2 regions of the Roseburia sp. OM02-15 genome follow, and region 2 is predicted to be linked to the other one. Evidence: predicted binding sites of a transcription regulator. Region 2 holds the regulator's gene; the other holds the start of a gene.
What was found. The regulator NrdR, encoded in region 2, represses ribonucleotide reductase genes. The targets are predictions, from matches to a motif close to CACAANATNTTGTG.
Positions count from the first base shown of each region.

Region 1: a site for NrdR is predicted at 5,957-5,970, ahead of nrdD (anaerobic ribonucleoside-triphosphate reductase). Genes of this name have one in related genera too.

Region 1 covers NZ_QULX01000005.1:4,272-12,382, reverse strand. The annotation lists gene DXB15_RS06180 (ABC transporter ATP-binding protein) at 1-852, shown strand, start outside; gene DXB15_RS06175 (ABC transporter permease) at 845-1,660, shown strand; gene DXB15_RS06170 (ABC transporter permease) at 1,654-2,466, shown strand; gene DXB15_RS06165 (ABC transporter substrate-binding protein) at 2,799-3,896, shown strand; gene gltX (glutamate--tRNA ligase) at 4,116-5,573, shown strand; gene nrdD (anaerobic ribonucleoside-triphosphate reductase) at 6,156-8,111, shown strand, end outside.
Region 2 covers NZ_QULX01000011.1:31,083-39,193, reverse strand. The annotation lists gene ychF (redox-regulated ATPase YchF) at 1-805, shown strand, start outside; gene DXB15_RS11040 (YlmC/YmxH family sporulation protein) at 978-1,232, shown strand; gene nrdR (transcriptional regulator NrdR) at 1,259-1,711, shown strand; gene DXB15_RS11030 (YqeG family HAD IIIA-type phosphatase) at 1,804-2,340, shown strand; gene rpiB (ribose 5-phosphate isomerase B) at 2,337-2,774, shown strand; gene efp (elongation factor P) at 2,896-3,456, shown strand; gene DXB15_RS11015 (MalY/PatB family protein) at 3,671-4,840, shown strand; gene DXB15_RS11010 (polysaccharide biosynthesis protein) at 4,891-6,246, opposite strand; gene DXB15_RS11005 (cysteine desulfurase family protein) at 6,320-7,483, shown strand; gene DXB15_RS11000 (histidinol-phosphatase HisJ family protein) at 7,830-8,111, opposite strand, start outside.

The sequences.
Region 1 (8,111 bases), on a different contig from region 2:
GATAAACGTCACATCAATACCGTATTTCAGAAATATTCTTTGTTTTCCCATATGAGCGTTGGAGAAAATATTGCTTTTGGACTGAAATTAAAGAAAAAAAGCAAATCTTATATTCAGGATAAGATCAAATATGCACTGAAACTGGTAGATCTGGAAGGATTTGAGGATCGTCATCCGATGTCTCTCTCCGGCGGACAGCAGCAGCGTATCGCCATTGCCCGTGCCATTGTAAATGAGCCGGAAGTACTGCTGTTGGATGAGCCGCTGGGGGCACTGGATCTGAAACTGCGTCAGGATATGCAGCAGGAGCTGATCAAAATTAAAAATGAGCTGGGTATTACCTTTATTTTTGTTACCCATGATCAGGAAGAAGCACTGACCATGTCTGACCGTATCATTGTTATGAACCAGGGGCTGATCCAGCAGGTAGGAACACCGGTAGATATTTACAACGAGCCGCAGAATGCCTTTGTAGCAGATTTTATCGGCGAGAGTAATATCATAGACGGTGTGATGCCGAAGGATTGTCTGGTGGAAATCCTTGGATGTCCGTTCCCATGCGTGGATACCGGATTTGCTCCGAATGAAAATGTCGATGTGGTTATCCGACCGGAGGATATGGAATTTGTACAGCCGGGAGAGGGTATGATGGACGGTGTTGTGACATCCATTTTGTTTAAAGGTGTTCACTATGAGATGAAAGTGCAGGCAAAAGGCTTTGAGTGGCTGGCGCACAGTACCATTGCTTACCATCCGGGTACAGAGATCGGTTTGTATGTAAAACCGGAAAATATTCAGATCATGCACAAACCAGTGTCTTCCGCACAGGAGGTTATCAAAAAGGATGAATAAGAGAAGTTTACTGGCTACGCCGTATATTATCTGGATCATGGGATTTACGGTATTGCCGATTTTGATGATCGTATTTTATGCGCTGGGGGATGGAAACGGCGGATTTACGTTGGCGAACATTCTGGCGATTTTCCAGCCGGTGCATTTGAAATCTTTATTGCTGGCACTTTGGCTTGCACTGCTCTGCACCGCCATCTGTCTGGTGCTGGCATATCCGCTGGCAGTAATGCTGCGGAAATTGAACATCGGAAAACAGGGAATGATGGCGATCATCGTGATCCTGCCGATGTGGGTAAATTTTGTACTGCGTATCATGGCATGGCAGCTATTGTTATCCAGAAACGGTATTATCAATGCACTGCTTGGCGCACTTGGACTGCCGGGACAGCATCTTGCCAATTCCAATGTGGCAATTGTAATCGGTATGGTATATGATTATCTGCCATTTATGATACTGCCGGTATACAATGCGGTTTCCGAGCTGAATGAGGATATCCTTGAGGCAGCCAGAGACCTTGGCGCACCGCCAAAAGCAGTACTGACAAAAATTATGATCCCGCTGACCATGCCGGGAATCATCAGTGGAATTACCATGGTATTTGTTCCGTCACTGACCACTTTTGCCATTCCGGATATTCTGGGCGGCGGTAAGATTATGCTGATCGGAAATATTATTGAACAGGAATTCTCAACAAGTATGAACTGGAATCTTGGTTCTGGTTTATCCATTGCGCTGATGATCTTTGTGTTGATCAGTATGATGTTTACTTCAAAAACAGATGCAGGAAAGGAGCGCAGCGTATGGTAAAGCGATTTTTTATGAAATTTTATCTGGTGCTGATCATTGCGTTTTTGTATATTCCGATTGCAGTGCTGGTCGTTCTTTCCTTTAATGCATCCAGATCCCGTGTTGTATGGGGTGGATTTACACTGGAATGGTATCAAAACCTGCTACACAACAGTGATGTAATGGCGGCGTTACAGAATACATTGACCATTGGTTTCGCATCTGCGGCGATCGCAACCGGAATCGGTCTTTTGGCAGCCATCGGTATCGATGCAATGCGAAAAAGAAGCTACACACTGACTCTTGGCGTGGGAAATATTCCAATGTTGAATGCAGATATTGTAACAGGTATCGCACTGATGCTGTGGTTTTCCAGATTTACGAATTTAGGTTATGTAAGTATTTTACTGGCGCATATCACGTTCAATATTCCATATGTCATTTTGAGTATTTTACCGAAACTGCAACAGATGGATATGAGTGTGTACGAGGCGGCACGAGATCTTGGCGCAAACAGCGTGACAGCATTTGTACGTGTCATTCTGCCAATGATCTTCCCGTCTGTAATGAGTGGATTTTTCATGGCGCTGACAATGTCCATGGATGATTTCGTTGTTACATATTTCACAAAGGGAGCAGGAATCAATACCTTATCCACCATGATCTACGGTGAGTTAAAGCGTGGTATCAAGCCGGAAATGTATGCACTTTCCACACTGATTTTTGTGGTAGTATTGGTGATCTTACTGCTGGCAAATTATGTTCCGAGAATTCATCAGAACAGAGTGAACGCAGGTCGCAAAGCAACTGCGTTCATGAGCAGGTAGCAAAAGCGGATTGCGAATGTCCGCTTTAGAGCAGCAGTACGATAAACGGCAAAAAGGCGGTTGCGATAAAAATATCAGATGGGAGATGACTCCCACCTCTATAGGTGGTGAAAAACAAGCTAGTATCAGTGGTGGGAGCCAATCCCCCATCTGATATAGCCTCCGGCAGGATTACAGAGGTGCGCAGTTGAAGTATGTCATGCAATTGCATGACGCGCACCTCGCAACAAGAATGCCGGAGCATTCTTGAATTTTGTAAGAAAAACATCTTCTATATAGAAAAAAGTATTTTATGGCATAGAACACGCCGGGCGAATGGGAAAGGTGACAGTATGATAAATAGAAATTGGAAACGCCGGGTGGCAATGGCGCTGTGTGTTGCCATGACCGGAATTTTAGTCGGCTGCGGTGCTACCGGAGAGGAAGAATCTTCCGTGGATATGTCCGAAGCTGGCGGAAAAGATACCATTGTGGTATTAAACTATGGAGAATATATTGATACTTCCATATTAAAACAGTTTCAGAAAGAGACCGGAATCAAAGTGCTTTATGAGGAAGCAACGACACCGGAGGAAATGTATTCCAAATATATGGCGAGTACGATTCCATATGATCTGGTCTGTTCTTCCGATTACATGGTAGAGCGTTTTATCGAAGAGGGTGAGGCGGAAGAAATCGATTACAGCAAAATGCAGTATATCGATAATATTGGTGATCTTTACTGGGAAATGTCCAAATCTTATGATCCGGAACTCAAATACAGCGTTCCGTATTTCTGGGGAACCGTAGGTATCTTGTACAACACAAATATGGTGGATGAGGAGATCACAAGCTGGGACAGTCTGTTTAACGGAAAATACGCCGGAGAGATTATTATGCAGAACAGTATCCGTGATGCGTATATGTGTGCATTGAAATATAAAGGATATTCTCTGAACACAACAGATCGTAAGGAACTGGACATTGCACAGAAGCTGCTGATCGAGCAGAAACCGGATGTGGAAGCATATTTCGTAGATGAAGTCCGCGAGGAGATGGTTGCCGGAAATGCGGCATTAGCTGTCTGCTATTCCGGTGAGGCATATTTAGCCAACGATTATGATGAAGATCTGGAATATGTCGTTCCGGAGGAGGGCTCCAATGTATGGTTTGATTCCTGGACAATGATGAAAAAAGGAGAAAACCATGAGGGTGCACTGAAGTTCCTGGATTTCCTCTGCAGAGAAGATATTGCGATGAAAAACTTTGAGGAAATCTATTATCCGACACCGAATACAGCAGTATACGATCAGCTGGATGAGGAGACAAAGAATGATCCGTTGATTTTCCCGAGTGAGGAGACACTGGAAAAATGTGAGGTATACAAAGCATTGGATGCGGATACCACAGCATATTACAGTCAGCTCTGGAAAGAACTTAAGACAAGCTGACGCTTGCAGGCAGGATACTGACAGGTATCCTGTTTTTTTCTCTTGTGGAAATATCCTGTTTGCGTTATAATAGGAACGCTTATGGAATGAAGAAAACGATTCAGAAAAATTTATCAGTTTGTGTGATTCAAAATCATGTGTAGATTTTACTAGCATATGAAGATAAACTGAAAAAGTTGGATGTTGAATCGAAATAAATATACAGAAAGAGGTAGAGTTATGGCTAAAGTCAGAACAAGATTTGCACCGAGCCCGACAGGCCGTATGCACGTTGGTAATCTGCGTACCGCTTTGTACACATATCTGATCGCAAAGCATGAGGGCGGAGATTTTGTATTAAGAATAGAAGATACTGACCAGGAGCGTTTCGTAGAAGAAGCACTGGGCATCATTTACCGTACACTGGAAAAAACAGGTCTGATCCACGATGAAGGACCGGACAAAGATGGCGGCTATGGTCCGTACATCCAGAGTGAGCGCTGCAAGAGCGGTCTTTATCTGGAATATGCAAAGAAACTGATCGAAAAAGGCGAGGCATATTACTGCTTCTGCGACAAAGAGCGTCTGGATTCTTTAAAACAGAACATCAACGGTAAAGAGATCAGCGTTTATGACAAACATTGTCTGCATCTTTCCAAAGAAGAAATCGAGGCAAATCTGGCAGCAGGAAAACCGTATGTTATCCGTGCCAATGTACCGAATGAAGGAGAGACAACTTTCCATGATGAGATTTACGGAGACATTACACAGCCAAACTCTGAGCTGGATGACATGATCCTGATCAAATCCGACGGATATCCGACTTACAACTTTGCAAACGTTGTAGATGATCATCTGATGAACATCACACACGTAGTCCGTGGTAATGAGTATCTGTCTTCCGCACCGAAATATACAAGACTGTATCATGCCTTCGGATGGGAAGAGCCGAAATACATCCACTGCCCGCTGATCACAAACGAAGAACATCAGAAACTGAGCAAACGTAGCGGACATTCTTCTTATGAAGACCTGATCGAACAGGGATTTTTATCTGAGGCAGTTGTAAATTTTGTTGCACTGCTTGGATGGAGTCCGGTAGACAACCGTGAGATCTTCTCCTTAGAGGAGCTGGTGAAAGAATTTGATTATCATCACATCAGCAAATCTCCGGCCGTTTTTGATATGGTAAAACTGAAATGGATGAACGGAGAGTACATCAAAGCAATGGATTTTGATGCATTCTACGAGATGGCAGAGCCGTACATCAAAGAAGTGGTACATCGTGATTGTGATTACAAGAAGATCGCTCAGATGGTAAAAACACGTATCGAGATCTTCCCGGATATCAAAGAGCATATTGATTTCTTCGAGGCAGTTCCGGAGTACGATGTAGCAATGTATACACATAAAAAGATGAAAACAAATGCAGAGACATCTCTGGCAGTTTTAAAAGATGTGTTACCGTTACTGGAAGCACAGGAAGATTACAGCAACGATGCCCTGTATGCAATGCTTAGCGGTTATGTAAAAGAAAACGGATACAAGAACGGTTATGTAATGTGGCCGATCCGTACTGCACTTTCCGGAAAACAGATGACACCGGGTGGAGCAACTGAGCTGATGGAGGTACTTGGAAAAGAAGAGTCCATCGCACGTATCAAAGCTGCTATCGAAAAACTGACAGCAGAAGCATAAGAAAAATGAATATCATACCAGATGTTGTGTCATGGAAATATGACATAGACAGTTTGGTTATCAGATCTGACATCAGGGGAGGGGTAAGAGTACCTGATCACGACGGAACTCTTTCCCTCTCTTTTTGTGCGTAAAAACCTCTGTTTTTGAGGAATAGGTGTGTAAAAAAATGCACATACAAGATATAGTATTGATATTTGAAAAACATTTTTTGTCAATTGTGCAAAGTGCTATTTTTGCATTTTGAAATTTTTTGAATTAAATGGAAAAAGTTGCGAAAAAAAGGCAGTATTCTGAGTGATTTCAAAAAGTCAATACGTTAACTGAAATTTGTGGATATTGATAGAAAATCACTAGATGTAGGATTTGTAATTGAAAATCAACACTAGATATTGTACAATGGTCAAGAACGGTCCTCCAGAGAAGAAGACAGGGCTTCGAAAGGGATCAACAGGATCGTTATAATAGAAATTCAACTGTTTGGAGAGAAAAAAAGGGTTGGATGTTACTTGAGACAACTCTGAACAGCAGATGAACAAATAATAAAAGTAAGAGAAAAAGTGGTAAGAAAGGGCGAGTGGAATGAAGATTATTAAACGTAGCGGATCAGAATCGCAGTTTGATCTGGATAAGATTATTTCCGCAGTGATCAGGGCGAATGACAGTGTGGCAGAGACTGAGCGGATGAGCAAAGAGCAGATCGCAGTTATCGGAGCCAATATGCGTACGATTTGTGAAGGCATGAATCGTGCACTGAGTGTAGAGGAAATTCAGGATCTGGTAGAGAATCAGATCATGAACCAGAGAGCCTTTTCTGTAGCGCGTAACTATATCACCTACCGATATAAGAGAGCGCTGGTGCGTAAGTCCAACTCAACAGATGAGCAGATCTTAAGCCTGCTTGAGTTTGACAACGAAGAAGTAAAACAGGAAAACTCCAACAAAAACCCGGCAGTTAACAGCGTACAGCGTGACTATATGGCGGGTGAGGTAAGTAAAGATATTACAAAACGGTTCCTTCTGCCAGAAGATATCGTGGATGCACATGAGAAAGGTCTGATCCATTTCCACGATGCTGATTATTTTGCGCAGCATATGCACAACTGCTGTCTGGTAAATCTGGACGACATGCTGGAGAACGGAACCGTGATCAGCGAGACAATGATCGAAAAACCACACAGCTTTTCTACTGCATGTAACGTAGCAACACAGGCGGTTGCACAGATCGCAAGTTCTCAGTACGGCGGACAGAGTATTTCCCTGTCCCATCTGGTACCGTTTGTACAGGTAAGCCGTGAGAAATATCAGAAAGAAGTTGCTTACGAATTCGAGCAGAGTGGTATCGAAGCAGATGAAGAGACAATCAATAAAGTAGCAGAGCTTCGTGTACAGAAAGAAGTAAAACAGGGCGTTCAGATGATCCAGTATCAGGTAATCACACTCATGACTACCAACGGTCAGGCTCCGTTTATTACCATTTTTATGTACCTGAACGAAGTTCCGGAAGGACGTACCAGAGATGATCTGGCTATGGTCATTGAGGAAGTGTTAAAACAGCGTATTCAGGGTATCAAGAATGAGAAAGGTGTCTATATCACACCGGCATTCCCGAAACTGATCTACGTTTTAGAAGAGGACAATATTCATGAGGACAGCAAATACTGGTATCTGACAAAACTTGCTGCAGAGTGTACCGCAAAAAGAATGGTGCCGGATTACATCTCTGAGAAGATTATGTTTGAAAATAAAGTAGACAAAAACGGTGAGGGACATTGTTATCCGTGCATGGGATGCCGTTCCTTCCTGACACCGTATGTAGATCCGAAAACAAATCAGCCGAAATATTACGGACGTTTCAATCAGGGTGTTGTAACTGTCAACCTGGTTGATGTAGCCTGCTCTTCCGGCGGAAACATGGAAAAATTCTGGAAGATTTTCGATGAGCGTCTGGAACTTTGCCACCGCGCACTGGTTTGCCGTCATGAGCGTCTGGAAGGAACACCTTCTGATGTAGCTCCGATCCTGTGGCAGCATGGCGCACTGGCAAGACTGAAAAAAGGTGAGACCATTGATGAATTGCTTCACGGTGGATATTCCACAATCTCACTGGGATATGCAGGTCTGTGCGAATGTGTTCGTTATATGACAGGAAAATCCCACACAGATCCAAGTGCAACACCGTTTGCACTGGAAGTAATGCAGCATATGAACGATGTCTGCAACGAGTGGAAAGCAGAGCACAACGTAGACTTCAGTCTGTATGGCACACCGCTTGAGTCCACCACTTACAAATTTGCAAAATGTCTGCAGAAACGTTTTGGACTGATCCCGGGTGTAACAGACAAAAACTACATCACAAACAGCTATCATGTACACGTAACAGAGAATATAGATGCTTTTGAAAAACTGAAATTCGAAGCGCAATTCCAGAAGCTGTCTCCGGGCGGTGCGATCAGTTACGTGGAAGTACCGAACATGCAGCAGAATCTGGATGCAGTACTTGCAGTAATGCAGTACATTTATGACAACATCATGTAC
Region 2 (8,111 bases):
TCACGTAGTACGTTGTTTTGAAGATCCAAATGTAGTCCATGTAGACGGAAGCGTAGATCCGGCAAGAGACATTGAGACCATCAACTTAGAGCTGATCTTCTCCGATATTGAGATCTTGGATCGTCGTATTGCAAAAACAACAAAAGGCGCAAGAATGGACAAAAAACTTGCAAAAGAGCTGGAGCTGTTACAGAAGATCAAAGCACATCTGGAAGACGGCAAACTTGCAAAGACTTTTGAAGTAGGCGATGATGAGGATGATCAGGAATGGTTCGCTTCTTACAATCTTCTGACTGCAAAACCGGTTATTTACGCAGCAAACGTTTCAGAGGATGATCTGGCAGACGACGGCGCAAACAATCCGCATGTAGCGAATGTGCGCAAACTTGCAGCTGAGGAAGGTTCTGAGGTATTTGTCATCTGTGCACAGATCGAGCAGGAAATCGCAGAGCTGGATGACGATGAGAAAGCAATGTTCTTAGAGGATCTTGGACTGAAGCAGTCCGGTCTGGAAAAACTGATCAAGGCAAGCTACAGCTTACTTGGACTCTTAAGCTACCTGACCGCAGGTGAGGATGAGACCCGTGCATGGACCATCAAAAAAGGAACAAAAGCACCGCAGGCAGCAGGAAAGATCCATACCGATTTCGAGCGTGGATTTATCCGTGCAGAGGTTGTAAACTACAAAGACCTGCTTGAGTGCGGTTCACTGGCAGCAGCCCGTGAAAAAGGTCTGGTAGGACTGGAAGGAAAAGAGTACGTAGTTCAGGACGGCGATGTTATCCTGTTCCGTTTCAACGTATAATATGAAATATTTGATGTGAGTGACAAAAGCGTAGCAGAAATATTCTTCGCTTACATCTTATAAGTAAAAATGTTGGAAACATTTTTAAATAACGTATGGATATATGAAAAATGCACTTCCTTTTTCAATCTGAATAAAATATAAAGAAACAGAGAGTAAAGGAAAGTGTACCATGCGTTTATGTGAATTTTCAAGGAAAGAGGTAATCAACGCCTCTGACTGCAGATGTCTGGGAAATGTCTGTGATCTGGAGTTTGATGAATGCAGCGGACAGATATGTGCAATGATCATAAAGGGACCTCCGAAGTGGTTTCATCTGGTGGGATGTGACACGGAATATGTCATAGACTGGAAAAAAATTGTTCGGATCGGACCGGATGTAATACTGGTAGATATATGTGCGGAGAAATGCCTGCACAAACTATAAAGAATAGGTACGGAGGAAAAAGAGCGATGAAATGCCCTTACTGCAGCAGTGATAACACACGTGTCATTGATTCCAGACCAGCGGAGGACAACTGTTCCATCCGCCGCAGAAGACTTTGTGATGACTGCTCAAAACGTTTTACAACTTATGAAAAAGTGGAGACGATTCCGCTGATCATTATCAAAAAAGATAACACCAGAGAGCAGTATAACCGTTCCAAAATTGAGGACGGCGTGCTCAGAGCCTGTCATAAACGCCCGGTATCTGTCAACCAGATCAATCAACTCATCGACGATGTGGAGACGGAAATCTTCAATATGGAAGAAAAAGAGATCCCAAGCAGCGTGATCGGCGAATTGGTGATGGATAAACTGAAAGATTTAGAGGCAGTAGCTTATGTGAGATTCGCATCTGTATACAGGGAGTTTAAAGATGTGAATACTTTTGTGGAAGAACTGAAGAAAGTTCTGGACAAATAAGTATATCCGGTATGAGTAGTATCATATCAGATGTAAGTAACGAAATGATATCAGTGGCGGGATCTGATCTGCCAACTGAACGGAGGTAACCTATGTTTCAAAAATTTTATCCGGATCTGTATATTTCATCTACATATGAAATTGATTTTGACCGGTTGTACCGGGACGGATACCGGGGACTGATTTTTGATATTGATAATACCCTGGTGACACATGGTGCACCGGCGAATGAGAAGGCAAAAAAACTGTTTGCCCATCTGCATGAGCTTGGATTTGCGACTTGCCTGATCTCCAACAATCAGGAACCCAGAGTAAAACCGTTTGCGGACGCTGTGCAGTCAATGTATATTTACGATGCACACAAACCGTCCACAAAAAACTATGAAAAAGCAATGGAACGGATGCACACCGATAAGAAGAACACGATTTTTATCGGTGATCAGATGTTTACCGATGTTTTCGGAGCCAATCGAACCGGAATCCCATCGATCATGGTGAAAAAGATTCACTGGAAAGAGGAGATCCAGATTGTCTTAAAGCGCAGACTGGAGGCAATTGTTCTGATCAGTTACCGTAACTATAGAAAAACACACAGGAGTATTTTTGAAAATCGGGAGGAAGAAAAATGAAACTTGTAATTGGAAACGATCATGCAGCAGTAGAACTGAAAAATGAGATCAAAGCATATCTGGAAGAGAAAGGTCACGAAGTGATCAATATCGGAACCGACACACATGACAGCTGCAACTATCCGGAGTACGGCGAGAAAGCCGGACGTATGGTAGCAGCAGGCGAAGTGGACGGCGGTGTGCTGATCTGTGGAACCGGCGTTGGTATCTCCATCGCAGCAAATAAAGTAAAAGGCGTTCGCGCAGCAGTTTGTTCTGAGCCTGTTACCGCACGTCTTGTCAAAGAGCACAACAATGCAAATATCATTGCATTCGGTGCAAGAATTGTTGGAAGCGAGACTGCAAAAGCAATCGTTGATGCATGGTTAAATGCAGAGTTTCAGGGAGGACGTCATCAGACAAGAATCGATATGATTCATAAAATTGAGGAATAGTCCATAAAAAGGTTGAAAAATCGCGGTTTTTCATATAGAATAGAGAGAAGTAATAATTACCATTCGTTTGTGGTAATAGAAGAAAAGACCGAAGGTCTTAACATACAAGGAGGATTTTTTAATGGCAAACGCAGGAAAGGTAATCGGAAAAGGTGTTACAATCGAGCTGGAAGGCAACGTTTACAGAGTAGATGATTTCCAGCACGTAAAACCTGGAAAAGGCGCAGCTTTCATTAGAACAAGATTAAAAAATATTAAAACAGGCGGAGTTGTAGAGAAAACTTTCCGTCCGACAGAGGATGTAGAGACAGCACACGTTGACAGATCTGAGAAACAGTATCTGTATAATGACGGTGATTTATACTACTTCATGGATACAGAGACATATGATCAGATCGCTCTGAGCACAGATGCAATCGGTGATGCTCTGAAATTCGTAAAAGAGAACGAAGCAGTTACAATGCTTGCTCACAACGGAGATATCTTCGCAGTTGAGCCGCCAATGTTCGTTGAACTTGTGATCACAGAGACAGAGCCAGGCTTCAAAGGCGATACAGCTACAGGCGCTACAAAACCTGCTACAGTTGAGACAGGTGCTACTGTATATGTTCCGTTATTCGTAAACGAAGGCGATGTAATCAAAATTGATACAAGAACAGGTGAGTACTTATCACGAGTATAAGAATTAGCAATCGGTATAGCGAACTGGTTCTTATGAATTATGAGTAAGTAATGAGCGGATTACGAATTACCGCTATGATACTACTTGTAATGAACTAAATGAAGTGTAATGCGGGGCAGACGTTTTGTCTGTTCCGTTTTCCGTTTAAGCGAAACATATTCGAACTTTTCAGGCTTTGAAAATACTGCCTGTGAGTTGAAATTAGGAGAAAAACATGAAATACGATTTTGACAGAATGGTAAACCGTTATGGTACAGATTGCTACAAATGGGACATGATCACAAAACGAAAATTAGATCCGAATACCTTACCGCTCTGGGTAGCGGACATGGATTTTGAGACCGTTCCGGAAGTAAAAGAACGCTTAAAAGAAGTGGCAGACCGCGGTATTTACGGTTATTCCATGTTGGGAGACGGTTATTATGACGCATTGAAAAACTGGTTTTCCACACGATTTAACTGGCAGATTGAAAATGACTGGGTGATTGCAACTCCGGGGGTGGTATTTGCACTGGCAGCAGCAGTTCGCGCCTACACAAAAGAGGGAGACAGCGTCATGATCCAGCGTCCGGTTTATCATCCGTTTACAAATGTGGTAAAAGAAAACGGACGCAAATTAGTCAATAATCCACTGGTGCTGGAAAATGGAAAATACCATATGGATTACGAAGATATGGAACAAAAGATTACAGAAGAACAGGTAAAACTGTTCCTGCTCTGCAGTCCACACAATCCGGTGTCCCGCGTATGGACAAAAGAAGAACTGTGCAAGACTGCTGAAATCTGCAAAAAACACAATGTTATCATGATCGTGGATGAGATCCACTGTGATTTTGTTTATGAGGGATATCATCACACTAGCTTTGGCACACTGAGCGAATATGCAGACAATGCCGTGATCTGTACTGCACCGAGTAAAACCTTCAACCTGGCGGAATTACAGCTTTCCAATATCATGATTCCAAACCCGGAATTAAGAAAAACATTCCAGGCAGAGATGAATAAAGTATTTTATTCCGATGCAAACCTGTTCGGACAAGTATCCTGTCAGGCAGCCTACGAGCACGGTGCGCAGTGGTTGGATGAATTACTGGTATATCTGCAGGGTAATATCACATACATCCGTGATTATCTGGCAGAGCATTTACCGAAGATTCATTTGATTGAACCAGAGGGAACCTATCTGCTCTGGATGGATTTCCGGGAGTATGGACTTTCACCGGAAGCATTAAATGCCCAAATTTTAAAAGATGCAAGAATCTGGTTTAACGAAGGTTCCATGTTCGGACCGGAGGGCGCAGGCTTTATGCGAATTAATATTGCAAGCCCGCGCGGTATGATCATTGAGACGATGGAGCGCCTGGGTGAAGTTTTTGGAGAATAGTGTATTCTGCACAGATTTCACATACGTTCGATTGAAATGCAGGAAGCTGGTTATGCAGATTGCTTCGGGAGTTTGGGTGTCTTACGCAGGCTGATAAGTGCCAGACCGGAGATCAAAATCTGACTGGCAAGCATACCCCATAGATAGGCAGACAGACCGATCCGTGGAATACCAACAAAAATAAAGCCAATGCGGAGTATGGCTCCGGACAAGTTGATCAGCATTGTGAGTGTCGGTTTCCCAAGACCATGCAGAATGCTGCACAGCGTAGTTGCGAGGAACAGAAACGGACAGATCCAGCTTAAAGTCCGGACATAAAGTCCTGCCAAAGCATTGTGGAACAGGTGAATGCCGATCCAGTTTCCGCCGAGCAGAAAACCGAGAGTACACAGCAGTCCAAGGATAACACACAATTGTGTCGTCTTCTGGACTGCTTTTTTGATCAGATCCATGCGGTTGCGGCTGTTTGCTTCCGAAATGGCAGGCAGCAGCATAACGGACAGGGAATTGCTCAGCACGCAGGGAAACAGGATGGTGGAAAAAACCATACCAGTCAGAATACCGTAAACGCTTAAGGAATCACTGTTTGTGTAACCAAAATCCCGCAGTTTCATCGGTATCAGGATCGCTTCCGCACTTTGACAGATGCTTAACAAAATACGGTTGCAGGTGAGTGGTAATGTCATGGTGCACAGCTCCCGCAGAACCTGCAGATAGGATCGAGATTCCGGCGGAAGCGAAAGAGAGGCTTGCGTCGGATTTTTTTCGTGTGAAAAAAGTAACATCGTAACGGAATAGAGCGCAGCGGTCACTTCCCCGAACAGAATACCCCAGACCGCAATTTCGGGAGAAGGCAGGTTTCCCTGTTCTGTCAGGATCTGTATGAGCAGCCAGACACCTGCCACACGGATCAATTGTTCCAGAAGCTGTGAAATAGAAGGAATCGCAGCTTTCTTTTTGCCAAAATAATAGCCATTGATACAGGAATGAATACAGGCAAAAGGCAGGGAAAACGTCATCAGACGAAGCAGAGATACGGTACGTGCATCTTCCAGCAAAACAGAGCCGATCCATGGTGCGTATGTCTGCACAAATGCGATACAGATACCGGAGAGCAGCAAAGAAAGAACCAGTCCGGTCACAAGATAGCGTCTGGCCTGCTGTTCAATCTGACATTGGGCGCAGTACCGGGAAATCGCGGTCTGTATGCCGGCAGCTGAAACCGCGATGATCAGGGCGAATACCGGAAAAATTAGCTGATAAATACCCAGACCTTCTGCACCGATCGTACGTGACAGGAATATTTTATAATAAAAACCGATGATCCTGCTTAAAATTCCGGTCAGTGTCAGAAGTAGTGTGCCGGAAATGAGATTATTTTTGAGTGTATTTGTATGTAAAACCATAGAAATTAATTGTTTTTTTTATATCATATGCAAAAGGGTTGTTGGTCAGAACCGGAAGGAAAGGGAGACTCTCATGAAGCGATTGGTTTATCTGGATAATGCAGCAACCACACAGCCTTTTCCGGAAGTGCTGGATGCCATGATTCCTTATTACAGCAGATATTACGGAAATCCTTCGTCTGGCTATGAACTGGGGGAGGAGAGCAAACGCGCAATGTCTTTGACACGAAAGTGGATCGCAGATACCCTGCAGGTTGCACCGGAAACGATTTATTTTACGTCTGGAGGAACCGAGTCGGATAACTGGGCACTTATGTTTGCGGTGAGTGCCAGCAAAAAGCGTGCGCCACATATCATAACGACTGCAATCGAGCATCATGCGATTTTAAATACATGCAAAAATCTGGAAAAAAGCGGCGTCCGTGTGACCTATCTGCCGGTAAACAGAAATGGAATTGTTTTGCCGGAACACGTTGAGCGGGCAATCCGTCCGGATACCGTCCTAATTTCTGTGATGTATGCCAACAATGAGATTGGAAGTATCCAGCCAATCCGCGAAATTGCAGAAATCGCGCATCGAAGGAAGGTGCTGTTTCATACCGATGCTGTGCAGGCATACGGGCAGATCCCGATTCTGGTCAAAGAAGAAGGGATTGACCTGCTTTCTGCCAGCGGACATAAATTTAACGGTCCGAAAGGAACCGGTTTTTTGTATGCACGTCAGGGACTGAAGCTGCAGCCAATGATCCACGGTGGAGGACAGGAGCGGAAAATGCGCTCCGGAACAGAAAATGTGCCCGGAATCGTTGGTATTGGAATGGCAGCACGCTGTTCTGCTGAGATTCTGGAAAAAAAGATGCGCTATGAGAAAAGACTGCAAAACTATCTGATCGACCGGATTTTAACTGAAATCCCGGAAAGTTGTCTCAATGGTTCCCGGACAAAACGTCTGCCCAACAATATCAATATCAGTATTGCAGGAATTAACGGACCGGCGGTGGTTGCGCTGCTGGATCTGGAAGGAATCTGTGCATCTTCCGCTTCGGCATGTTCTGCGGGAATACAGAAAGCGTCTCATGTGCAGCTTGCGATTGGAAAAAGTGAACAGCAGGCGTATGAGGCGATACGTTTTACGCTTGGGGTTCATAATACACGCGAGGAACTTGACTATACCGTTGATGTATTGAAACAATGTGTGAAAAGATTACGGGAATCTTCGGGGTGCCACGAAGTTTAAAATGCGTGATTTGAAAAATGTAGAAATCGGCGAATCCTTCTGTGGCAAGCGGTTCAGTAAGTGACTGAGTTTTGCAAGTTTTGCGCGAACGGGAAACGACCAGCTTTTATTGGAGTTGGAAGTGAGCGCGATAAAACCGAAGCAAAACGAAGGTAACGAACGGTTAGCTGGCACAGAAGGATTCGCCGATTTCTCTTTAAAATATCAGATGGGAGCTAATCCCCCATCTGATATAGCCTCCGGCAGGATTACAGAGGTGCGCAGTTGAAGTATGTCATGCAATTGCATGACGCGCACCTCGCAACAAGAATGCCGGAGCATTCTTAAATAAATTTGACCCGAAAACTTAGCAAATCAGAATAAATTCCGGTTTCCGTTTCGTGAAGACGGTAAAATAATCGAATCCGGCAGCTTTCAGAATTCCCGGTATTTTTTCGAAATCCCAGGCAATCTGATCCGGAGCATGTCCATCTGCACCGACGGTAATGATTTCTCCGCCAAGTTCCCGATAACGGTGCAGGATTTCTTCTGTAGGATTTGGATGACCGAGCCCGTATTTGAAGCCTGCCATGTTCAATTCAATGCCTTTTCCACGTGCAACCAGCTGTCGCAAAATTTCATCGATCAC